3 linked regions of the Idiomarina loihiensis L2TR genome follow. The main gene of each other region encodes a partner of the protein of the gene in region 2 in a complex. Links are inferred from orthologs where the notes say so. Each region holds a gene or a part of one and is shown on either strand. Other genes may lie near its edges. The genes, in order: holA, dnaN and dnaX.

The links.
Region 1: the proteins of dnaN (region 2) and holA are in contact, whole or in part, in a cryo-EM structure (PDB 8GIZ), measured with the Escherichia coli proteins. The link is inferred for Idiomarina loihiensis L2TR from one-to-one orthologs.
Region 3: the proteins of dnaN (region 2) and dnaX are in contact, whole or in part, in a cryo-EM structure (PDB 8GIZ), measured with the Escherichia coli proteins. The link is inferred for Idiomarina loihiensis L2TR from one-to-one orthologs.

What each region holds. Positions count from the first base shown.
Region 1 is NC_006512.1:1,000,890-1,008,966, forward strand. The notes cover bases 2,344-5,235. They hold holA (DNA polymerase III subunit delta), read left to right. Parts: upstream 2,344-3,194; coding sequence 3,195-4,277; downstream 4,278-5,235. Other genes in these bases: leuS (leucine--tRNA ligase), read left to right, coding at 2,344-2,693; lptE (LPS assembly lipoprotein LptE), read left to right, coding at 2,697-3,191; nadD (nicotinate-nucleotide adenylyltransferase), read left to right, coding at 4,274-4,903; rsfS (ribosome silencing factor), read left to right, coding at 4,967-5,235. Also shown: IL_RS04830 (hypothetical protein), read left to right, coding at 1-80; more of leuS, read left to right, coding at 117-2,343; more of rsfS, read left to right, coding at 5,236-5,284; 23S rRNA (pseudouridine(1915)-N(3))-methyltransferase RlmH, read left to right, coding at 5,288-5,758; mrdA (penicillin-binding protein 2), read left to right, coding at 5,767-7,662; rod shape-determining protein RodA, read left to right, coding at 7,649-8,077. UniProt on the Escherichia coli protein: Part of the beta sliding clamp loading complex, which hydrolyzes ATP to load the beta clamp onto primed DNA to form the DNA replication pre-initiation complex.
Region 2 is NC_006512.1:741-8,912, forward strand. What follows is about bases 83-3,069. They hold dnaN (DNA polymerase III subunit beta), read left to right. Parts: upstream 83-1,017; coding sequence 1,018-2,121; downstream 2,122-3,069. Other genes in these bases: dnaA (chromosomal replication initiator protein DnaA), read left to right, coding at 83-986; recF (DNA replication/repair protein RecF), read left to right, coding at 2,134-3,069. Also shown: more of dnaA, read left to right, coding at 1-82; more of recF, read left to right, coding at 3,070-3,198; gyrB (DNA topoisomerase (ATP-hydrolyzing) subunit B), read left to right, coding at 3,214-5,631; glyS (glycine--tRNA ligase subunit beta), read right to left, coding at 5,725-7,791; glyQ (glycine--tRNA ligase subunit alpha), read right to left, coding at 7,804-8,172. UniProt on the Escherichia coli protein: Confers DNA tethering and processivity to DNA polymerases and other proteins. Acts as a clamp, forming a ring around DNA (a reaction catalyzed by the clamp-loading complex) which diffuses in an ATP-independent manner freely and bidirectionally along dsDNA.
Region 3 is NC_006512.1:1,976,834-1,984,921, reverse strand. Bases 2,393-5,295 are described here. They hold dnaX (DNA polymerase III subunit gamma/tau), read left to right. Parts: upstream 2,393-2,772; coding sequence 2,773-4,818; downstream 4,819-5,295. Other genes in these bases: recR (recombination mediator RecR), read left to right, coding at 5,193-5,295; IL_RS09490 (YbaB/EbfC family nucleoid-associated protein), read left to right, coding at 4,850-5,176; IL_RS09500 (adenine phosphoribosyltransferase), read left to right, coding at 2,393-2,747. Also shown: IL_RS09515 (HvfB family MNIO-type RiPP peptide maturase), read left to right, coding at 38-847; IL_RS09510 (HvfC family RiPP maturation protein), read left to right, coding at 840-1,595; IL_RS13840 (hypothetical protein), read left to right, coding at 1,662-1,784; IL_RS09505 (response regulator), read left to right, coding at 1,820-2,197; more of IL_RS09500, read left to right, coding at 2,214-2,392; more of recR, read left to right, coding at 5,296-5,798; molecular chaperone HtpG, read left to right, coding at 5,864-7,777; adk (adenylate kinase), read left to right, coding at 7,895-8,088. UniProt on the Escherichia coli protein: Part of the beta sliding clamp loading complex, which hydrolyzes ATP to load the beta clamp onto primed DNA to form the DNA replication pre-initiation complex.

The sequences.
Region 1 (8,077 bases), 1.0 Mb from region 2 along the record:
AACGCGCTGTTTTTGAAAACGGTTTTTTTGGTCTGGCCGGCATAGTCGTTGTACTTCTTATGTGGTACGCAATTAGCTAAACCGATATTTAAATTCAAACGGAATCAGCAGGAATTATGCAAGAACAATACAATCCGAGCAAAATCGAATCTGCCATGCAAAAACGCTGGCAGGAACAAGACGTATTTACGGCAAAGGAGCAGCCGGGCAAAGACAAGTTCTACTGCCTGTCCATGTTCCCCTACCCTAGCGGAAAGCTGCACATGGGGCATGTTCGTAATTATACTTTAGGTGATGTCATTAGCCGTCATCAGCGTATGCTCGGAAAGAATGTTATGCAACCTATGGGCTGGGATGCCTTTGGGCTACCTGCTGAAAATGCCGCTATACAAAATAAAACGGCACCGGCGAAATGGACTTATCAAAATATCGATTACATGCGCGAGCAGTTAAAAAGCTTAGGTTTTGGCTACGACTGGAACCGTGAGCTCGCGACTTGCTCGCCGGATTATTATCGCTGGGAACAATGGTTCTTCACTAAGCTTTATGAAAAAGGCCTGGTGTATAAGAAGAATGCGACGGTTAACTGGGACCCGGTAGACCAGACCGTGCTCGCCAATGAGCAAGTCATTGACGGCAGGGGTTGGCGTTCAGGCGCTAAAGTCGAGCAAAAAGAAATTCCTCAGTGGTTTATTAAAATAACCGATTACGCTGAAGAGCTGTTAGACGATTTGGATCAGCTTGATGGCTGGCCAGAACAGGTCAAAGCGATGCAACGTAACTGGATCGGCCGCTCAGAGGGTGTCGAAATTGACTTCAACGTCGCCTCCTCGGAGCAGACTTTACGCGTTTATACCACCCGTCCGGACACACTTTACGGTGTTACCTACATGGGCGTTGCAGCACAGCATCCTTTAGCTACGGAAGCCGCTAAAACGAATCCTGAACTGGCTAAATTCATTGAGGAGTGCAAAAACAGCAAAGTTGCAGAAGCTGATATTGCCACCATGGAAAAGCTGGGGATGGACACCGGTATTAAAGCCGTTCACCCAATGACCGGCGAAGAAATTCCGGTGTGGGTCGCTAACTTTGTTTTAATGGATTACGGTTCCGGTGCCGTTATGGCCGTGCCTGCACATGACCAGCGCGACTGGGAGTTTGCAACGAAATACCAGTTGGAAATTCGCCCGGTAATTGAACCTCTTAGTGGCGATAGTGACATTGAAAAAGCAGCCATTACTGAGAAAGGCACCGTTATTAACTCGGGGCCATATAACGGCATGAGCTCGGCACAAGCCTTTGACGCTATTGCAACCGAGCTAAAAGAGAAAGGCATTGGTGAGCGTAAAGTCAATTACCGTTTGCGCGACTGGGGAGTATCTCGTCAGCGTTACTGGGGAACTCCAATTCCAATGCTGAACCTGGAAAATGGTGAGTCTGTGCCGGTACCTGAAGATCAGCTACCGGTTAAACTGCCCGAAGACGTGGTGATGGACGGAGTCAATTCACCGATAAAATCTGATCCCGAATGGCGTAAAACCGAATATAACGGCCAGCCAGCAGAACACGAAACCGATACCTTCGACACCTTTATGGAGTCGTCGTGGTACTACGCCCGTTACTGCAGCGCACAAACTGATGATGCCATGCTGGATCCGGAAAAAGCTAACTATTGGTTACCGGTTGATCAGTATATTGGTGGTATTGAACACGCCATTTTGCATTTGCTGTATGCCCGTTTCTTCCATAAGTTACTGCGCGATACTGGCTTAGTGGAATCTGACGAGCCATTCAAGCGTCTTCTGTGTCAAGGCATGGTACTGGCGGACAGCTATTACCGCGAAGATGAAAAAGGCGGTAAGCAGTGGGTGTCACCTCTTGAAGTTGACATTGAGCGTGACGACAAAGGTGCCATCGCCGGAGCTAAACATAAGCAAGACGGCCAGCCGGTTAATATCGGCGGCATGAGCAAAATGTCAAAGTCTAAAAATAACGGTATTGACCCGCAAACCATGGTTGAACGCTATGGCGCGGATACCGTACGGTTATTTATGATGTTTGCCGCACCACCGGAAATGACGCTGGAGTGGTCAGATTCTGGTGTTGAAGGTGCGCAACGCTTTTTACGCCGTCTATGGAAACTGACTTACGAATTAAATAACGCCGGCGGCGCTTGTTCAGGTCAAAGCTTAAATGCAAACCAAAAGCAGCTGCGTCGCGAGTTGCATAAAACCATCGCTAAAGTCAGCGATGACATGGGACGCCGCCAGCACTTTAATACAGCAATAGCAGCCATTATGGAGCTGCTCAACCACTTACAAAAAGCGCCATTGGAAAGCGAAGCGGACCGTCAGGTATTAGCTGAGTCTATCGATGCGACGGTTCGTATGCTTGCGCCTATCACGCCGCATATCTGTGAGCAATTATGGCAGGAGCTGGGGCATCAGGAGCCACTGTCTTTCGCTGACTGGCCGGCCGTTGACGAAAGTGCGTTGGTTGAAGACGAAAAACTGATTGTGGTGCAAATTAATGGCAAGGTTCGAGCCAAATTAACCGTACCGGCCGACGCTTCCGCGGAACAAGTTGAGCAAATTGCTTTTGATGAAGAAGCTGTACAAAAGCATACTGAGGGCAAAGACGTTCGTAAGAAAATCTACGTGCCCGGAAAAATTCTCAATATTGTTGTTGGATAACCTATGCGCGTTACCTTAAACCTTGTACTCACCCTGCTGCTGATAGCCACTCTTAACGGGTGTGGCTTTCAGCTGCGTGGAAACTACCAGCTACCGGAAACGTTGCAGGCGGTTTCTCTGCAAAGCCATGTTTCAAAAGAATTAAGTGAGCATATGGAGCAGCGCTTTATTCATTCGGGGATCCAGGTATCTAAAGCGGAACAGCCTGTTGTTGTTCGGCTTCTTTCAGATAAGTTAGAGCGAAGAACATTGTCGTTGTTTGAAAGTGGCCAGGTTGCAGAATACGAGCTTTTGTATCAGGTCAATTATCAGTTGTTCAACAACGAAAAACTGCTACTTGAGCGAACGGTTGAAGTCGCGCGGGACTATCAGGACGACCCTAACTTTGTATTGGCTAAAACCCGCGAACGGGAAATGCTGGTCGATGAAATGAGAGCCGAAGCGTCACGCCTTATTTTGCAACAAATCATCTCCGAAATGTCGGAATCGAATTCCTAGCCAATGCAAACTATCTACCCTGAAAAGCTCGAACACTTCCTGCAACATAATGGGATTCCCCCTGTCCTGCTAGTGTTTGGTGATGACCTTTTACTCAGGAACGACGCGCTGGCTAGTATTCGAAAAAGCTTAGCCAGTGATGACCTCGAGCGGGTGCATTGGTTACAAAGTAAAGACTTCGACTGGCAGCAACTGTCTGCCGGTGAGCAGTCAATGAGCCTGTTTGGCAATATGCGGCTGGTTGAGCTGGAATTGCCCGAAAACAAACCCGGTCGGGACGGTTCTGCCGCATTGACCGAATACGCAAAGAATCAGGCCGACAGCGAAATTCTGGTTGTTATTGGCGACCGGTTAAAAAAAGAGACCCAAAACAGTCGCTGGTTTAAAGCACTGGCAGAACGCGGTCCGCTGGTTCGCACCCAAAGCCCGGATAAGTCACAGTTGCCCGCCTTTATTCACCAGCGTGCTCAGCGTTATCAACTCATTCTCGCCGCGGGTGTCCCGGAAAAGTTATCAGACTGGTTTGAAGGAAATTTACTTGCTCTGGATCAGGAACTCAGTAAATGGCAATTGCTGAGCAACGATGGTGTCATTACGGAAGACTTTCTGAAAAGCTCCATTGATGATGTCAGCCGCTTTAGTGTGTTTGCGCTGCAGGAAAGTATCCAGCAGCAAGATTTCGAAGGTGCGTTGCATCGCCTCGAGCGCTTACTGGACGAAGAAAATGACTTTCACAGGCTTATCTGGATTTTGCAGCGCGAAGTACAATTGCTAACAGCGTTGCAAAAAGCTAAGCAGACACAAACCGATACAAACGCGCTTTTCCGTCAATTTATGATTTGGCCTAATCAGCAACCGGGGTATCACCAGCGCGCAAATCAATTGAGCCAGCAAACTCTATTGAGTGCACAGCAACTCATTGAGAGAATAGAAGCGGCGCTTAAGCTCGATAGCGGCGAATCTCCTCTTACATTGACAACACATCTACTCAGTTTACTTTGCTGCAATAATGCCAACGCCATTAATGACGGACTTTCGGTATTTAACCACGGCATTGAACCGAACGAAAAATTTATTCAGCTATGATACGCGCAATTTTTGGCGGCACCTTCGATCCTATTCATAACGGGCACCTGCAAACGGCAGCCGCTCTGGTGAAAGAGCTCGGTATTTCAACTTTAGCATTAATGCCAAGCGCGGTGCCGCCGCATCGTCCACAACCGGATGCCAGTCCTGAGCAGCGGTTAGACATGGTTAAGCTTGCGTCTCAATACCACAAGGCTTTCACTGTCGAGGACTGGGAATTAAGACAGGACAGACCGTCCTTTACTGCCAATACATTAAGTGAATTTAAAACTCAGTTCCCTGATGACACCCTACTCTTTGTAATGGGGATGGATTCATTAATGAGTCTTCACCGCTGGCATCATTGGTGCCAGCTTATTGAGTGTGCTCACCTTGTTGTTATGCCAAGAGCAGGAGTTCCTTTTAACCCTAAAAACGACGAGCTCAAAGAGTTTATTTCAGTCCATCTGACCCGCGATAAAAACGCCTTGAATACACAAAGCCAGGGGCTGCTTTATATTGCAGAAACTCCAATGGTCGATGTTTCCGCCACTGAACTGCGGAAACAACTTCAGCAGCGTGAAAAAAACCTGCCACTACCTTCCAATGTTTATAACTATATAAGACAACATCAGCTGTATTTGTAACTGAACACTTTTCCTAATTTCTGTTAAACTTCGGGTTTTAATCCTTAAATCGGAGAAAATCTTTTGCAGGCAGAAGAATTGCGTGAATTTGTCATTGATAAAATCGATGATCTTAAAGGTCGTGACGTTCAAATTTTAGATGTTCATGATAAAACCGACGTTGTTGACTACATGATCATTTGCTCTGGCAGCTCGAAAACGCATGTAAGAAGCATTGCTGAACATGTAGCGACAGAAGCAAAGCATGCTGGCACGCCGCCTATTGGCGTAGAAGGTGGAGAACAGTCGGAGTGGGTTTTAGTTGACCTTGGTGATGTTGTTATACATGTTATGCAAGACAGTATTCGCGACTTCTATCAATTAGAAAAACTCTGGGGCTAGTCAGTGCAAATTCAATTACTCGCCGTTGGCACCAAAATGCCCACGTGGGTTACTGAAGGCTTCAACGAATATAAAAAACGGTTCCCGGCGGATTGTAAGCTAGTGCTGCATGAAATAGCGGCTCAAAAGCGAACACGCAAAGCAGACTTAAACCGCGTTATGCAACAAGAAGGCAAATCGCTGCTGCAAGCAATACCCAAAGGGAACCGAATTGTCACTTTAGAAGTCAAAGGTCAGGCTTGGGACACTCCCAAACTTGCTCAGCAATTAGAAAAGTGGCAAATGGACGGTAGAGATGTCACTCTGTTAATTGGTGGGCCCGAAGGGCTTTCTGATGAATGCCTGGCAGCAGCAGAGCAGCGATGGTCTTTGTCCAAATTAACATTGCCCCATCCAGTAGTGAGGTTAATTGTCGCAGAAAGTCTTTACCGGGCATGGAGCCTGAATAACAATCATCCGTACCATAGAGAATAAGAATAATAATGCGTCACCGCACCCACATACGTGATCATGACTCCGAAGCGGCCGTTTTTGGGCGACGTGTACTCGTTGCTATGGTGATTGTTGTAGCTGCTTTTATAGCTCTTGCGTCAAACATGTATCACCTACAGGTGAGTGAACATAACGAGCTTCAGACGCGCTCTAACGATAACCGGATCAAATTACTCCCTCTGGCGCCGAATCGGGGCTTAATTTACGACCGCAACGGTGTTTTATTAGCTGAAAACACACCAATTTACAGTCTGGATGTTACCCCGGAAGAAATCGATAATCTTGAGCAGACCCTAAGTCAACTTCAGCAGTTACTCGACTTTCCTGACAGCACTATTGAGCGCTTCTACCGGAATCTAAAAAATCAGCGGCGTTTTAATAATGTGCCCTTGCTCGATGAATTGAATGAAAAACAGCTGGCAGTTTTTGCGGCGCATCAACATAAGTACCCAGGCATAAGCATCGAAGCTCGTTTGATACGAAACTACCCTCACAAAGAGTTATTAACACACGCAGTTGGCTATGTTGCCAAGATCAACCCAAGAGACGTCGAGAGCCTGCGTGAAAGTGGCGAACTACCTAATTACGCCGCCAGCAGGACGATAGGAAAGCTCGGTATAGAAAAATACTACGAGAAAGATCTCCATGGCGAAGTCGGCTATCAGAGTGTTGAGGTAAATAACCGAGGGCGTGCAGTCAGAACATTGAGTATTGAAGCACCTAAGCCGGGTCAGGACATCGTTCTGGAGCTGGATCTTGAATTACAGAGAAAAGCTGCGGAGTTACTAGGTGAGCAACGCGGCTCTATTATATTAATGGATGCCACCACCGGTGGGATACTGGCTATGGTCAGCACGCCCAGCTACGATCCAAATTGGTTCGTCAATGGCATTTCGGTTAAGCAGTATCAATCGTTGTTGAATTCGACTCAGAGTCCGTTGCTTAACCGCGTAACTCAAGGGGCTTATCCCCCGGCATCAACCATCAAACCTCAAATCGGTTTGCTCGGATTAGAAGAAGGCACCATTGACGAAGATACTCGCATATGGGACCCCGGCTGGTTTGAAATAAAAGGCGTGGACCGACGCTACCGCGACTGGCTGGCCTGGGGACACGGCTGGGTCGATGTAGAAAGAGCCATTACTGAAAGCTGTGATACATTTTATTACGATTTAGCCCTTAAGCTCGGCGTCGATAAGATATCCAGTTTTATGGCTGAGTTTGGTTTTGGCGAAAGAACAGGCATCGATATTCACGAAGAAGTCTCTGCATTAATGCCATCTCGTGGTTGGAAAAGAGCGCGTTTCGGTCAGCCCTGGTATGCGGGCGAAACTCTTTCTGTCGGTATTGGTCAGAGTTACTGGACGGCAACACCTATGCAACTAGCCGTTGCAACGGCCATGGTTGCAAATAAAGGCGAGCACCTTATTCCCAGGCTGCTTCGCGGTAAAATACAAGACGGTGTATTTGAAGAAGCTTTAATCGCCCACCGGGAAAAATTGACCTTATCCGATAGCAGCAACTGGGAAGTTATCACTAAAGGGATGCGTAACGTCAACATGTCACCCAAAGGTACAGCGCATAGGGCGTTTAAAGACGCGCCCTACTCGTCGGCAGGCAAAACCGGAACAGCTCAGGTCAGAAGCCTCGGACAGGAAGAGGAATATAATGCAGAAGATATCGCCGAGCGCTATCGCGATAATGCGATGTACGTGGGTTACGCTCCGGCAGAGGATCCTGAAGTTGTTGTTGTGGTAGCAATAGAAAACTCTCTTGGGGGCGGCGGAAGTGTCGCCGCACCGGTAGCAAGAAAAATATTAGACGTCTGGCACACCCGATTTAACAATGGCAAAAAACAGCAGGAAGAAACAAATGCTGACAACTGAAGAACGCCAAAGAAGTCCGCTACTGAAAAAACTGCATATTGATGGGCCACTGCTGATTCCTTTGGTCCTGCTCTCAGTTCTTAGTCTATTTGTTATTTACAGCGCTGCCGGGCAGGATCTGGAGGTCGTAGAAAGGCAGTCGATACGTATTGGGTTATCGTTTGTTGTACTTTTTGTGGTTGCACAAATTCCACCACGTGCCCTGTCACGCTTTGCGGTGCCAGCCTTTGGTGCCGGGGTTCTGCTGCTAGTGGCCGTACTTGTTTTCGGTGAAATGGGGAAAGGCGCTCAACGGTGGCTGGATATAGGCCCTTTAACCATACAGCCGTCAGAAATAATGAAACTCGCCATGCCCCTTATGCTGGCCTGGTATATGAATCAACACCCTATTCCGCCCTCCATTTATCGATTGTTT
Region 2 (8,172 bases):
ACTTTGTTGAGGGTAAATCAAACCAGCTGGCGCGTGCGGCTGCTATTCAGGTAGCAGAGAATCCTGGCGGCGTTTATAACCCCCTATTTGTTTATGGTGGTACCGGCTTGGGTAAGACTCACCTTTTGCATGCGGTCGGTAATGGCATTATGGCGCACAAAAAGGACGCCAAGGTGTTTTACATTCGGGCCGAACGCTTTGTGCAGGACATGGTGAACTCTATTCGTAACAGTTCAACCAATGAGTTTAAGCGTTACTATCGTTCGGTAGATGCGTTATTGATTGATGACATTCACTTCTTTGCGAATAAAAAAGGCTCGCAGGAAGAGTTTTTCCATACCTTTAATGCGTTGTTGGAAGGTAATCAGCAAATCATTATGACCAGCGATCTTTATCCGAAAGAAATAGACGGAGTTGAAGATCGACTGAAATCTCGTTTTGGCTGGGGCCTTACCATTGCCATTGAACCCCCGGAATTAGAAACCCGGGTGGCTATTTTAATGCGTAAAGCTGACGAACGTGGCTTACATATGCCACACGAAGTTGCTTTTTTCATAGCTAAACGTTTGCGTTCAAACGTTCGGGAGCTGGAAGGTGCATTGAACCGGGTTGTGGCTAATGTGCAACTCACAGGACGGCCTATAACTATAGATTTTGTCCGCGAAGCTTTGCGTGACCTAATTGCCGCTCAGGAAAAATTGGTTACTATTGATAATATTCAGAAGACGGTGGCGGAATACTATAATATTAAGTTAGCCGATATTTTATCAAAACGCCGTAGCCGCTCTGTAGCGCGTCCGCGGCAGTTAGCAATGGCCTTAGCTAAGGAACTGACTAATCATAGCTTACCGGAAATAGGCGACGCGTTCGGCGGTCGGGATCACACAACGGTTTTGCATGCTTGTCGGAAGATACAAGAATTAAAAGATGCGCAGCACGACATTAAAGAAGATTATCGAAATCTAATTCGTACATTGTCGTCATAAAAGTATGTCGTTATAAACAGGGGACTCAGTCATGAAATTTTCAATTAACCGCGATGCTTTTTTAAAGCCGCTGCAGGTTGTAAGTGGCGCTGTTGAACGGCGGCATACCTTACCAATTTTGTCGAATTTGTTGCTTCAGGTCGATAATGGTCAGCTTAAATTAACCGGAACAGACCTTGAGGTTGAACTGGTTTCGGCTGTACCGCTCGAGTCAGCGGATATGGATGCGGCTGTTACTGTACCGGCCAAGAAGTTGCTGGATATTGTGCGCAGCTTACCTGAGGGCTCTACCATCGAGTTTACCTCTCAGGAAGACAGTGCCACGGTTAAGTCTGGTCGCAGTAAATTTAAATTGAGTACCCTGTCTTCAGATGACTTTCCAAATATCGACGACTGGAAAAGTGACATCCATCTGGTAACAGAGCAGGCAGTATTAAAAGATTTAATGTTGAAAACGCATTTCTCCATGGCGAATCAGGACGTGCGCTATTATCTAAACGGCATGTTGTTCGAAACCGATAACGGTATGTTGCGTTCCGTAGCGACCGATGGCCACCGTTTAGCCATGAGCACTTGTGCTATTGACCAGCCAGGTTTGGCTCAACGCCAGGTGATTGTTCCGCGCAAAGGTGTTGTCGAATTACTTCGCTTGTTAGGTGACGACGATCAGGAAGTGTCAGTGTCGATAGGAAATAACCATATTCGTGTCGAAACGCCAGAGCTTGTTTTTACGAGTAAGCTGGTAGATGGTCGTTTCCCTGATTACCGTCGTGTCTTACCGAGCGGTGGAGACAAAGTTATTGTTGCCCATCGCGATGCGTTGCGGCAGTCCTTTGGGCGAGCATCAATTCTTTCTAATGAAAAGTTTCGCGGTGTGCGTTTAAACTTGAGTAGTGGTGAACTTTGCATTACGGCAACGAACCCCGAGCAGGAACAAGCGGAAGAAGTCATAGAAGTGGATTATCAAGGTGATGATCTGGAAATTGGTTTCAACGTTAGCTATTTGCTCGATGTCTTGAATAACATTGATGACGAACAGGTTTCTTTTACACTGTCTGATTCAAACAGTAGTGCATTAATTGAACCTCAGCACGACGAGTCTTGCTGTTACGTTATTATGCCGATGCGTTTGTAACCTGCCTCATAAATGTTCATTGAGACGTTGAATTTAAGCCACTTCCGAAATTTTTCAGAGGTGGCTCTATCTCCCAGCCCCAAAATTAATATCATAACCGGCGATAATGGCTCCGGAAAAACCAGTTTGCTTGAAGCTATCTATTTACTCGGTTTTGGACGTTCTTTTCGGCCGGGAGGGTTTCGTCAGTTGATTAAAGAAGGGAACTCTGGTTTCACCGTATTTTGCCGTTCCCAAGATTACGCTATAGGTGTAAGACGTAGTACCGATGGTGAACAGTCGCTTAGGTTGAATGGCGCCAACGTTCAACGCATGTCAGATGTCGCCCGCTTGGTACCGGTACAACTCTTAACGCCAGAGTCCGTCGATATTCTGCTGGAAGGTCCAGGACAGAGAAGACAGTTTATAGATTGGGGAGTGTTCCACGTGGAACACTCCTTTTATTCTGACTGGGTTGCATATACTCAACTCCTGAAGCAAAGAAACAGCTTACTCAAGCAACGCTCGCTTCCTGTAAGAGAAGATAGGTATTGGAAAGAGCAGTTAGCTTATTATGGTGAGCGCATTAGTAAAAGTCGCGAAAAATACCTAGAAGAACTGAATGATTATATACAAGAACTAGCGAAATCTTTTCTCTCCGATGTTACAATGGAGGTTCGATTAAAATCGGGCTGGGATACTAGCCAAAGCTTATTTGACGCCTTAGAAAGCCATACAGAGAAAGATAAGAAATACGGCTTTACCTCAGTTGGGGCACATAAGGCAGATATAAAAGTGATAGCGGATGGGGTGGAAGTAAAACATCGCCTGTCTCGCGGGCAATTAAAGACCGCGATTACCGCTTTAAAGTTAGCGCAAGGGAAGCATTACCAAAAAATAAAAAGGCAACCCTGCATTTATTTAGTCGATGATTTAACGTCAGAGCTTGATTCAAAAAATCAGGCGTTACTCTGTCGTGAGTTAGAAAATCTAGACGCACAAGTGTTTATCACCGCAATTACTGGAAAGCAGTTGTCGGATAAATTTCAAAAATCACCCCGAATGTTCCACGTGGAACATGGGGTAATAAACGAATGATATCGAGATAATACTATGGAAGAAAATAATTACGGTTCATCGAGTATCAAAGTTCTGAAAGGGTTGGATGCGGTTCGCAAACGCCCGGGTATGTACATTGGTGACACGGATGATGGAACTGGTTTGCACCACATGGTTTTTGAAGTTGTCGATAACTCTATTGACGAGGCCTTAGCGGGTCACTGTTCAGAAATTATGGTTACCATTCACTCTGACGGTTCAGTTAGCGTGAAGGATGATGGTCGCGGAATTCCAGTTGATATACATGAAGAAGAAGGTGTTTCAGCTGCACAGGTTATTATGACCGTATTGCACGCCGGCGGTAAATTCGACGACAACTCTTATAAAGTATCCGGTGGTTTGCATGGAGTTGGTATCTCTGTTGTAAACGCTCTATCTGAAAAGCTGCAATTGACCATTCGCCGACAAGGCCAGGTTTACGAGCAGACTTATCATATGGGAGAGCCTGACAGCGATGTAAAACCTGTTGGTGATACCGATACTACAGGTACAGAACTGCGGTTCTGGCCTAGCCACGAGACTTTTACTGATACTGAATTTCACTACGATATCTTGGCAAAACGTCTTAGGGAACTCTCGTTCCTGAACTCTGGTGTTGGTATACGGTTGCGCGATGAGCGTGACGACCGCGAAGATTTATTTAAATATGAGGGTGGTATTGCCGCCTTTGTTAATTACTTGAATAAGAATAAAACACCAATTCACGAGAAAGCTTTTTACTTCACAACACAAAGAGAAGACGGTATTGGTGTTGAAGTGAGCATGCAATGGAATGACTCTTTCCAGGAGAATATTTATTGTTTCACCAATAATATTCCTCAACGTGATGGTGGTACACACTTAGCCGGCTTCCGTGCTGCGTTGACGCGCACATTGAACTCCCACATGGAAAAAGAGGGGTATAATAAAAAGTCTAAAACCTCTGCAACAGGTGATGATGCGCGAGAAGGTCTAACCGCCATTATTTCTGTTAAAGTCCCTGATCCTAAGTTTTCGTCTCAAACAAAAGATAAACTGGTTTCTTCTGAAGTGAAGTCTGCTGTTGAACAGGCAATGAACGAGCAGTTAGCGGACTATCTATTAGAAAACCCGGGCGAGGCGAAACTTATCATCAATAAAATTATTGATGCCGCAAGAGCCCGTGAAGCTGCTCGTAAAGCACGAGAAATGACCCGTCGTAAAGGGGCTTTAGATATCGCGGGTTTACCCGGTAAATTGGCAGATTGTCAGGAAAAAGATCCGGCACTGTCTGAACTCTATATTGTGGAGGGTGACTCTGCAGGCGGTTCCGCTAAACAGGGTCGTAACCGTAAAAACCAGGCTATTCTGCCCCTTAAGGGTAAAATTCTTAACGTAGAAAAAGCGCGTTTTGACAAAATGTTGTCTTCCGTCGAGGTTGGTACATTAATTACTGCTATGGGTTGTGGTATTGGCCGTGATGAGTACAACCCGGATAAAACACGTTATCACCGTATTATTATTATGACGGATGCGGACGTTGACGGATCGCACATTCGTACTCTGCTGTTAACGTTCTTCTATCGTCAAATGCCTGAAATTATTGAGCGCGGATATATCTATATTGCTCAGCCTCCGTTGTACAAAGTGAAGAAGGGCAAGCAGGAAGTTTACATTAAAGACGACCCGGCATTGATCCGCTATCTAACCAGCCTGGCTTTGGATAATGCATCGCTGCACGTTAATGAAACTGCGCCAGGTATTTCTGGTGAGAAGCTCGAAAATTTAGTTAACGGCTATCAGATGGCTCAGGAAAATATTAAGCGTTTAAGTCGTCGTATGCCTGAGCGTTTCTTACAGCGTCTGTTCTATGCTCCTCGTTTAACGGATGAGCGTTTGAAAGATAAAGATTACATGGAGAAGTGGGTTAAAACATTGAACGATGACTTAACCGCTCGTGAAATTAACTCGGCAACTTATACCGTTTCTTTGCATGAAGATACTGAACGCAAGATGTGGTTACCGTCGACGACGATTCGTCAACACGGTGTCGACACGGATTACCCGCTGAACTATGAATTCTTAATGTCTAAAGACTACGAACAAATAGTGACGCTTGGCGAAGAGATTGACTCTTTGGTTGAGCCGGATGGCTATGTGCTTCGCGGTGAGAAGAAGCAGCCAGTTACACACTTTGTTGAAGCTGTGGAATGGCTTATTGGTGAATCTAAGCGTGGTTTATACGTTCAGCGTTATAAAGGCCTGGGTGAAATGAACCCTGACCAGCTGTGGGAAACTACGATGGATCCTGATACTCGTCGTATGCTTCAGGTAACGATTGAAGACGCGATTGGCGCTGATCAGCTGTTCACCACGTTAATGGGTGACGAAGTTGAACCGCGTAGAGCCTTTATTGAATCCAATGCTCTTAAGGTTGCCAATTTGGACGTCTAGGCTTAACAGCGACATTAGCAAGCGACAGGCAACAAAAAAGCCGGCTCATGAAAATGAAGCCGGCTTTTTATTTATTAAAAATCAAAGCGTTAGTTACTGAAGCAAAGAAATATCCGCTATTTCTAAGAACAGCTGACGCAAGCGGAACAGCAAGTTGAGGCGGTTAATTCGGACTTTATCGTCGTCGGCATTGACCATGACATGCTCAAAAAACGCATCCACAGGCTCTTTAAGCTCTGATAAATGCGTGAGAGCGTCACTGTATTTACCAGCGGCAATCAGTGGCTTAACAGCGCCTTCCGTTTGTTTAACCAAACGATAAAGTGTTGTTTCAGACTCTTCCTGTAGAAGAGCTTCATCCACGTTACCGGATATCTCCTCGTCTGATTTTGCCAGAATATTACCTACGCGCTTATTGGCTGCGGCAAGGCTGGCTGCAGAATCCATAGACTTAAATGACTGAACAGCCTTTACTCTTTGGTCGAAGTCCGTTGGCTTAGAGGGGGAACGGGCAAGTACCGACTGAATAACATCGACGGTAATGCCTTGATCCTGATACCAGGGACGAAAACGACCGAGTAGAAAATCGAAAACATCAGTAGCGACAGTGTTATTCGATAGCTTGTCACCAAAGCCTTCGACGGATGCCGCTAACAGTTCATGTAAGTCTAATGAAAGCTTACGTTCTACCAGAGTACGCAGCAAACCAAGAGCGGCGCGGCGCAGAGCGAATGGGTCACGGTCACCTTTAGGTACCTGACCAATACCGAATATACCGACCAGTGTGTCGAGTTTGTCCGCTAAAGCGACGGCACAAGCCTCTTTAGTTAAAGGCAGTTCGTCACCGGAAAAACGAGGCCAGTAGTGTTGTTCTATTGCTTCAGCAACAACCGGGCTTTCGCCATCGTTCAAGGCATAGTGTTTACCCATAACGCCCTGGGTTTCAGGGAACTCAGAAACCATATCGGAAACCAGGTCAGCCTTGCACAGCAAACCTGCTCGTTCTGATGCTTTTACGTCGGCAGTTAACTGGTTTGCTATTTTCCCTGCTAACACCGATATACGACGAGCTTTGTCGCCAATACTGCCCAGTTGTTTTTGGAACAGAACAGAGTCCAGCGCAGCAACTCGTGATTCCAGAGTCACCTTTTTGTCAGACTCAAAGAAAAACTGTGCATCCGCCAGGCGAGGGCGAACGACTTTTTCGTTACCTTTAATGATCTGCTGAGGGTCACGGCTTTCAATATTGGTAATGAAAATAAACTGTGGCAGTAAGTTACCTTTGCCATCTTCTACCGGAAAGTAACGTTGGTCGTCTTTCATGGTAACGATAAGCGGCTCTTTTGGTACCGCGAGGAAACCTTGATCGAAACTGGCTGTTAAAGCTACCGGCCATTCCACCAGGGCTGCAACTTCCTCAACTAACTCGTCATCCTGAATAACCTGGCCGCCGAGTTCTGAGGCAAGACGTGATACTTCCGACTGAATGGTTTCAATACGCTCTTCGAAGTTAGCGATCACTTTCGCTTCACGTAGCTTAAATAAGTAGTTGTCGACATGATCGAGCTCAAAACCTTGGGGCGAATGGAAGCGGTGACCTTGAATAAAACGGGCACTCTTAGTTTCCAGGATTTCAGCGTCAATCAGTTCGCTGCCCAGCATGACGGTTAGCGTGTGCACAGGGCGAATAAATTGCGCGGTGCTGTCACCCCAACGCATCGGTTTCGGAATAGGCAGAGCTTTAATTGCTGCTTCCAAGATACCCTGAACTAAGACAGATAGCGCCTGACCTTTTACTGTCGCCTTATGCAGTAACCATTCGCCTTTGTCTGTTTTAAGCCGGTCAGCCTGCTCTACAGTAATGCCGTTGGAGCGAGCCCAGCCTTCGGCAGCTTTAGTTGGCTTGCCGGTATCGTCAAAGGCCACATTAATTGCTGGCCCGCGCTTCTCGACTTCTTTGTCCTGCTGTTCGGTTTCAACTTGTTTCACCAGAACGGCTAGTCGGCGAGGGGTTGCATACGCCTCGATGCTATCAAAACTGAGTTCTGCGTTTTTTAAGCCTGACTCAATACCCGACTTTAAGCTGTCACGCAGCGACTTTAAGGCTTTTGGAGGAAGCTCTTCAGTACCTAACTCAATTAATAAGTTTTCTTTTTGCACGCTCTGCTCTCCTTAGTTCGCTGCTGGTTTGTTTTTATCGTCGGCTAAAGGGAAGCCAAGAGCTTCACGCGTCTGGTAATAGACTTCGGCAACGGCTTTTGCCATGGTTCTGACGCGAAGTATGTAGCGCTGTCTTTCGGTTACAGATATCGCGTGTCTGGCATCGAGCAGGTTAAATGCGTGAGATGCCCGCATAACCTGCTCGTACGCGGGTAAAGCCAGAGACTTCTCTATTAACAGCTCACATTCTTTTTCGCAGTCGTCGAAGCGGCGGAACAACACGTCAACATCGGCATATTCAAAGTTGTACGTCGATTGCTCAACTTCGTTCTGATGGAAAACATCCCGATACAAGATTTTACCGCGCGGGCCGTCGGTCCA
Region 3 (8,088 bases), 2.0 Mb from region 2 along the record:
CCACAGTGTCGGGTTTTTGTTTTCTGGGGAGAGAAACATGAGGTCTAATTCGGTCGGTCTTGGCTTAAGAAACGAGTTGCTTGACGCTGCTTTAGCTGGAGATATTGATGCGGATTTTCTTGAGATAGCCCCTGAGAACTGGATACCTTTTAAAGGTTCCCGTCTGGAAAAACTCGCCCAAATAGCCGGAAAATATCAACTGACCTGCCATGGCTTATCGCTTTCTATTGGCAGCCAGGACTCGTTGAGCCAAAGCTTTCTGAAAGATGTGAAGCGCTTTTTGAATGACTTTGATATTGAAATTTACAGTGAGCATTTAAGCTATTGCTCTCATAACGGCCAGTTATACGATTTACTGCCTATTCCTTTTACAGTCGATGCCGTTGCCTATGTTGCCGAACGAATTAAGCAAGCTCAGGATAGGTTAGGGCAAGCTTTAATATTGGAAAACGTCTCTTATTACGCGAGTCCCTCTCCGGAACTTACCGAATTAGAATTCATTAATCAGGTTCTTGAGGCAGGTGATTGCAAACTTTTACTCGATGTAAATAACGTTTTTGTGAACAGTGTAAACCACAGCTATGACCCTTATGAATTCATCGATGGCCTGCCTTCTGAGCGAATTGTCTACGGACACATAGCCGGACATCACGAAGAATACGAAGATCTTTATATTGATACTCATGGTGCCAGCGTAAAAGACGAAGTTTTCCAGCTTCTGGATTATGCTTATGGGCGGCACGGCGTTTACCCTACTTTGTTGGAAAGAGATTTCAACTTCCCTTCGCTGGAAGAGTTAAACCAGGAGTTGAACAGGATAAAAGCGATACAGGCTCGCCATGAGTAAAATGACTTTTAAAGAAATTCAAAATCGCTTTGTGGAACAGTTAAAAGCGCCGGAAAAATTCGTAGACGAAGCTTGGCTGGATGAGATAGAAGCGCGGCGGCTGGCTGTTTATCAGCGATTACTGCGGAATAATATCTTTCGTTTTATTGATAGTGCATTCCCTGTACTCAAAAAGCTGGCAGCGGAAAAAGAATGGGCAGAAACCAAAGAGCGGTTTTTTCGTACCTTTTCTTCTCAGTCACCATATTTTACTGGTATTGCGGCAAGCTTTGTTGAGTACCTGCAATCTCATGACGAGTTGTTTATCTTTGCAGCTGAACTGGCTCACTATGAATGGGCAGAACTGGCGGTAGAGCAAAAGCCGTGGCCTGAAAATTATATTAATCCGGCAGAGGCGCTTGAGAGTGACACTCTGATTGCACTTAACCCGACAGCTATGGTGTCGTCATATCAGTACCCGGTTGATGAAATAAGCACTGAGTTTCAGCCTCAGGAACCCTTGGCAGAACCGCGTTTTTTGATCGTGTTTCGCGACAACGGCGATAAGGTTCGCTTTATTCGCACTAATGCGATGACTTTTTTACTGTTAACAGAGCTACAAAATAGAGAGAGTATTCAACTGAATAGCTTACTCGAGCTTTTGCCTGAATTACTCCCTCAATGGCCCAAAGATCAGCTACAGCAAGGGGCCGAACAGACTTTAAACAGACTAGCCGGGCAGCACTTGATATTGAAGGTAAAGAATTGAATTCAACTTTTATCGTTGTCGAGGATCGAGTATGATCAGCCCCGATTTCATCAAGAGGTAAAAGTTATGTCATCAGAAACCTTTAAAGAACCGGCAGGCAAACGATTTTTGCTTATTACGGCAGTGTTGTTTTTATTCTGGGCCTGTTTACCGCTGGTTCTGCGTTTAACACAAATTCTTTCTTCTTAAATACATCCTCATTAACTATCAGGTAAACGACATTTATGTCAGTCACTTTGCTCGTTGTCGAGGATAAAGACAAAACGCTTGAGTCTATTTGTAGCGTGATAAAGCCACTTGGCTTTGAGGTTACTGTAGCCCGGGATGGTTTAGATGGCTTAAGCAAAGCGAAACAGACCTACTTCGATATTGTTTTGCTTGACCACAAAATGCCGGTTATGGACGGTTTGTCTTTACTGAAAAACCTGCGCGATTTAGACGCTTATCACCGTACTCCATTGTTGTTTATGTCAACTCAGGATTTGGTAGAGATAGAGCCAAAGGCATTAAAGGCCGGTGCGACTCAATGTCTGGCTAAACCTTTGAACGAGGATTTTCTGCTGGATACGCTAAAATCCTGGGCGGTGCGCTTTGTCGCATAATGATGAGACTAAGATTATGGAATCAGCCACGACTGATATAAGGGACTCTATTGGTTCCATTCCGGACTATCCTAAGCCAGGTATTATTTTCCGGGATATAACGCCTTTACTGCAAAACCCGGATGCGTTTAGATTAACCATTAATACGTTAAAGCAACGCTATGCAGGGCAGGGCATAACACAAATTGCTGCTGTTGAAGCCCGTGGCTTTATTTTTGGTTCCGCATTAGCCTATGCCATGGGGTGTGGAGTTACTTTGTTAAGAAAGCCGGGGAAGTTACCCGGTAAAGTGACACGTCAGAATTATGAGTTAGAGTACGGTTCAGATGAATTGCAAATGCATGAAAACGCTTTGACTGAAAACGACAGAGTGCTAATTGTCGACGATTTACTGGCTACCGGCGGAACCGTGGTAGCTGCAAGTCAGTTGATTAAGTCTTCCGGCGCAGACGTTGTAGAAGCCGCTTTTGTGGTCTCTTTACCTGAGCTCGGCGGTGAAGATAAATTGCAGCAGGCCGGCGTTGCGTGCTATACCTTATGTCAGTTTTAATGAAACAGAGTTAATAATCCATCCTATGAGTTATCAGGTACTGGCAAGAAAATGGCGACCTTCGCAGTTTGCAGAAGTTGTCGGCCAACAACATGTTTTGAAGCCGCTTGAGCACGCGTTAGACAAGCAGCGGCTTCATCATGCTTATCTGTTTACCGGTACCCGCGGGGTTGGTAAAACCACCATTGCACGAATCCTGGCTAAAGCACTGAATTGCGAAGAAGGTATTACGGCAACGCCGTGTGGCAAATGCAGTGCCTGTCTTGAAATAGAGCAGGGACGGTTTGTTGACTTGCTGGAAATTGATGCAGCATCAAGAACCAAAGTTGAAGACACCCGCGAGTTACTTGATAACGTCCAGTATCGGCCCACCCGCGGCCGCTATAAAGTGTACTTAATTGATGAAGTGCACATGCTGTCACGGCACAGTTTTAATGCTCTGCTGAAAACACTGGAAGAACCACCGGAGCACGTAAAGTTCCTGCTGGCGACCACCGATCCGCAGAAGCTACCGGTTACCATTTTATCGCGTTGTCTGCAGTTTAATTTAAAAGCCTTGTCGAACGACGATATTACGCAGCAGCTTAGCTATGTTTTATCGCAGGAACAGGTTCAGGCTGATTCCGAAGCGCTGCCACTGTTGGCTCGTTCTGCCCGTGGCAGTATGCGCGATGCGCTTAGCTTAACCGACCAGGCTATTGCCCAGGGTGGCGGTTCGGTTAGTATCGACAGTGTCAGACGTATGCTCGGCAACGTGCCCGTGGCCGATATTGCCGCATTACTGGAATCTGTTCTCGAAGGGGATGCAGAAGCTGTAATGCAACGTGTGGACAGTATGGTATCCATGGTACCGGACTTGAGTTCGGTGCTGGTCGAGCTACAAAGCTTATTGCATCAGCTGGCGTTGGTTCAGCAAGTACCCAGTGCCGCTAATGTGTTCGAAAACAGTGATGTCCTGAAACCATTATTGCGACGCATGCCGGCTGAACTTATTCAGGTTTTTTATCGCACGGTTCTGGAAGGTCGCCGCGAGCAGGCTTACGCTATAGACGCACGTAGCGGACTCGAAATGACTTTATTGCGGCTGCTGTGTTTCCGCCCGGCAGAAAAGGGCGATTACAACATTACTGAACCAGACTCGTCTGCTGTTGATATGCCTGAGTCGAAGCTAACGGCTCCTGCTCAGGAAGTGACTGAGACTGAAGCCGGGTCTGTAGCAGAAGTAACACCGCAGGCAGGACCAGAGCCGCAGCCTGAAGCGGAATTATCGGAGCCTATGCAACCGTCTTATAGTGAGCATGAAGAGCCTCCTGAATTTAATTACTCTGAACCGGATGATGATGCGGGCTTCTATCATAATGATGCGCCTCCGTATCATATGGAAGAGGCCGCTAAGTCGGAGCCAGTACCTGAGCCAACAGCAGATCAAACAGCAGAGCCAACGCCTGAGCCAGCGGCGCAGAGCAGTTCTGGCGTAGCCGATCTTTTACGCGTGCGAGAGCAACTGGCTGAAAAAAAAAATCCCGACAATAGCAACAAAACATTAAACAGCCAGACAGAAAACAGCTCGCCGGTGGCGTTAACTGTTCCGGCAGAAGCCGAACCAGAAGCTCAACCCGAGCATCAGCCGGAATCAAAAGACGAATTAAACGAAGAACTGCCAGAATTAAATGACGATATCCGCGAAGCCGCCGAAGTTGATAAATGGAGTGCCATGATAGCAGGCATGGACATTTCCGGGCTGGCTCGTCAGGTGTTGTTAAACTCCGAACTGCAAAAGCTGGGCGATGACGACTGGCTGATTCTGGTGGCTGAAGAACAAAAAAGTTTATTGAACGAATCGACCAGCCAGGCCGTCAGAGAGTCTTTGGCCGGGTTATTAGGGGCGACTGCAAGGGTAGACTTTAAAGTTGGCGTGCCGAGCCAGCCAACACCTTTAATGGTGCAACAGCATATCAATGAATACCGTCACCAGCGCGCGTGTGAAATATTACACGGAGACGCCGGCGTACAAGACTTACAACAAAGGTTTCAAGCGCAAATTGATGAGTCATCAATTCAGGCGCGTTAATTTTTTAAAAGCTTAAACGAGGAATAAAATTATGTTTAAAGGTGGAATGGGTAACATGATGAAGCAGGCGCAACAAATGCAGGAGCGCATGCAACAAGCCCAGGAAGAAGTCGCCAATATGGAAGTGACCGGTGAAGCCGGTGCAGGCCTGGTTAAAATTACCATGCTGGGTAACCACAACGTAAAGCGCGTAAGCATTGACCCAAGCCTAATGGAAGACGATCAGGAAATGCTGGAAGACTTAATTGCTGCAGCGACCAACGATGCTGTGCGTCGCGTTGAAGAAACCAGCAAAGAGCGCATGTCTGAAATAACCGGCGGTATGGGTTTACCTCCGGGCTTTAAAATGCCTTTCTAAGTAGTAAGGTCAGTTAATGAGTATTAGTCCGGCAATCGATCAACTGGTCGAGAATTTAAAACGTCTACCGGGTGTTGGCCAAAAGTCAGCACAGCGTATGGCGTTCCATTTGCTTGAGCGCGATCGCGGTGGAGCCTCAAGGCTTGCCGAGTCTTTGCAGTCGGCGGTGGAAAAAGTCGGCCACTGCGAGTGTTGCCGGACCTTAACCGAAGAACCCTTGTGTCGCATTTGCAGCAATCCTATGCGGCGCGAAAATGGTGTGCTTTGTATTGTTGAAACACCCGCCGACGTATTAGCCATTGAACAGACCTCTCAATTTCAGGGGCGTTATTTTGTGCTGATGGGGCATTTGTCTCCGCTGGATGGTATTGGGCCGGCGGACATTGGTCTGGATGAGCTGGAGCGGCAACTGCAGAGCGAGCCGGTGGAAGAAATTGTGCTGGCGACTAACCCGACTGTGGAAGGGGATGCTACCGCGCACTATATTGCCGACATTGCCGCGCAATTGAATATCAACACCACCCGAATTGCTCACGGGGTGCCAGTAGGCGGTGAGCTGGGTTATGTCGATCAAACCACACTGGGTCACGCCTTCAGTGGCCGAAAACAATTTTCCCGATGACTTGAAAATGTCTCCTGCGCCCCCATTGTTATTGCCATAGGTAATAACAGCAGGAGAAATATACTATGGCGGAAGCCGGTCAAATGGAAAAACATGGATTTCAGACAGAAGTAAAACAATTGCTTCACCTGATGATCCATTCCTTGTATTCCAATAAAGAAATTTTCTTACGCGAATTGGTCTCTAATGCGTCCGACGCAGCAGATAAATTGCGCTTTAAAGCCTTAAGCGACAACTCTCTGTACGGTGACGACAGTGACCTGCACGTTCGTGTTTCTGTTGATAAAGACAGCCGCACTATTACCATCAGCGACAATGGCGTTGGTATGACGCGCGACGACGTGATGAATAATCTGGGAACCATTGCCAAGTCAGGCACTGCGGAGTTCTTTGGTCAGCTGTCCGGCGACGAAGCAAAAGACAGTAAGCTTATCGGTCAGTTTGGTGTTGGCTTCTATTCAGCCTTTATTGTTGCTGATGAAGTTACCGTAAGAACCCGTTCAGCATTAGATAAAGACGCTCGCGGAGTCGAATGGCGCTCGCAAGGTGAAGGCGATTTCGAAATTGCTGACATTGATAAAGCCCGTCGCGGCACGGACATTATTTTGCACCTGAAAGACGATGCCGATGAATTCTTAGATGAAAATCGTCTGCGCGGCATTATCAATAAGTATTCAGAACACCTGAGTATCCCGGTTCAAATGTGGAAAGAACCGGTACCTGAGTCAGAAGACGACGAAGGCAACAAAGTGGAAGGGCAGCCCGGTGAATGGGAGACTGTAAACTCAGGTCAGGCACTCTGGACTCGTGAAAAGTCAGACATTACGGACGAAGAATACAAAGAGTTCTATAAGACCGTAGCGCACGACTTTGATGAACCACTGCTGTGGAGCCACAACAAAGTTGAAGGCACAACCGAATACACTAATTTGCTGTACATTCCAAAACGCGCTCCGTGGGACTTATGGAACCGCGAACAACAGCACGGCGTTAAGCTTTATGTTAAGCGTGTTTTCATTATGGACGACGCTGAGCAGTTAATGCCGACTTACCTGCGTTTTGTGCGTGGTTTGGTTGACTCAAATGACTTACCGCTGAACGTTTCGCGTGAAATTTTGCAGGATAATAAAATTACCCGTGCAATGCGTAATGGCAGTACCAAAAAAGTACTGCAAATGCTGAAGAAGCTGGCAAAAGACGACAAAGAACAGTATCAACAGTTCTGGGATACCTTCGGGAATGTGCTGAAAGAAGGTCCGGCGGAAGATCACACTAACCGTGAGCGTATTGCCGAACTGCTACGTTTTGCTTCAACGCATAACGACGGTGCAGTGCAGTCAGTCAGCCTGGACGACTACATTGAGCGTATGAAAGAAGGTCAGGATAAAATCTTCTACATTGTTGCTGACAGCTACGAAGCCGCCAGAAATAACCCTGCACTGGAAATCTTCAACAAGAAAGGCATTGAAGTGTTGCTGCTTTCAGAGCGCATTGATGAATGGTTGATGAGCCACCTGACTGAATTTAAAGAGAAACAGTTGCAGTCAGTGACTCGAGGTGACCTTGATTTAGGCGAACTGGACGACGAAGAAGACAAGGCCGAGCAGGAAAAAGCCGAAGAAGCCTTTAAAGAAAACCTGGAACGCTTTGAAAAAGCCTTAGGTGATAAAGTTAAGAAGGTTCGTGTGACTAACCGCTTAACCAACTCGCCGGCCTGTATCATTACCGATGACAATGATATGAGTACGCAAATGGCTAAGTTGATGGAAGCCGCCGGTCAGGCGGTTCCTGAAACTAAGTACATCTTTGAAGTAAATCCAGAACATCCGTTGGTTCAACGCATGCTGACCAAAGAGGATGATACCTTCAAAGAATGGGCTGAAGTGTTATTAGATCAGGCCACTTTAGCGGAGCGGGGCAACCTGAAAGATCCAGCCTCCTTCGTTACCCGCCTTAACAAATTAATGCTTAACGCTTAATTTCGTATCAACCGCTGTGGGTAAGTCATTGCCTGCAGCGGCTTTCTGCGCTTGTAATAGCCCGCCTGTCAGGGTAAAGTTCGGGGCAGACTTTTGAATCATGCAAAGAGGTTTTCTATGCGCATTATTTTGTTAGGCGCCCCGGGAGCTGGAAAAGGAACTCAGGCACAATTCCTGATGAATACTTTTGGGATCCCTCAAATTTCCACCGGTGATATGCTGCGTTCAGCAATTAAGTCCGGTTCGGAACTGGGTAAAAAGGCCAAACAAGTTATGGATGCCGGACAGTTAGTGTCGGACGACATCATTAT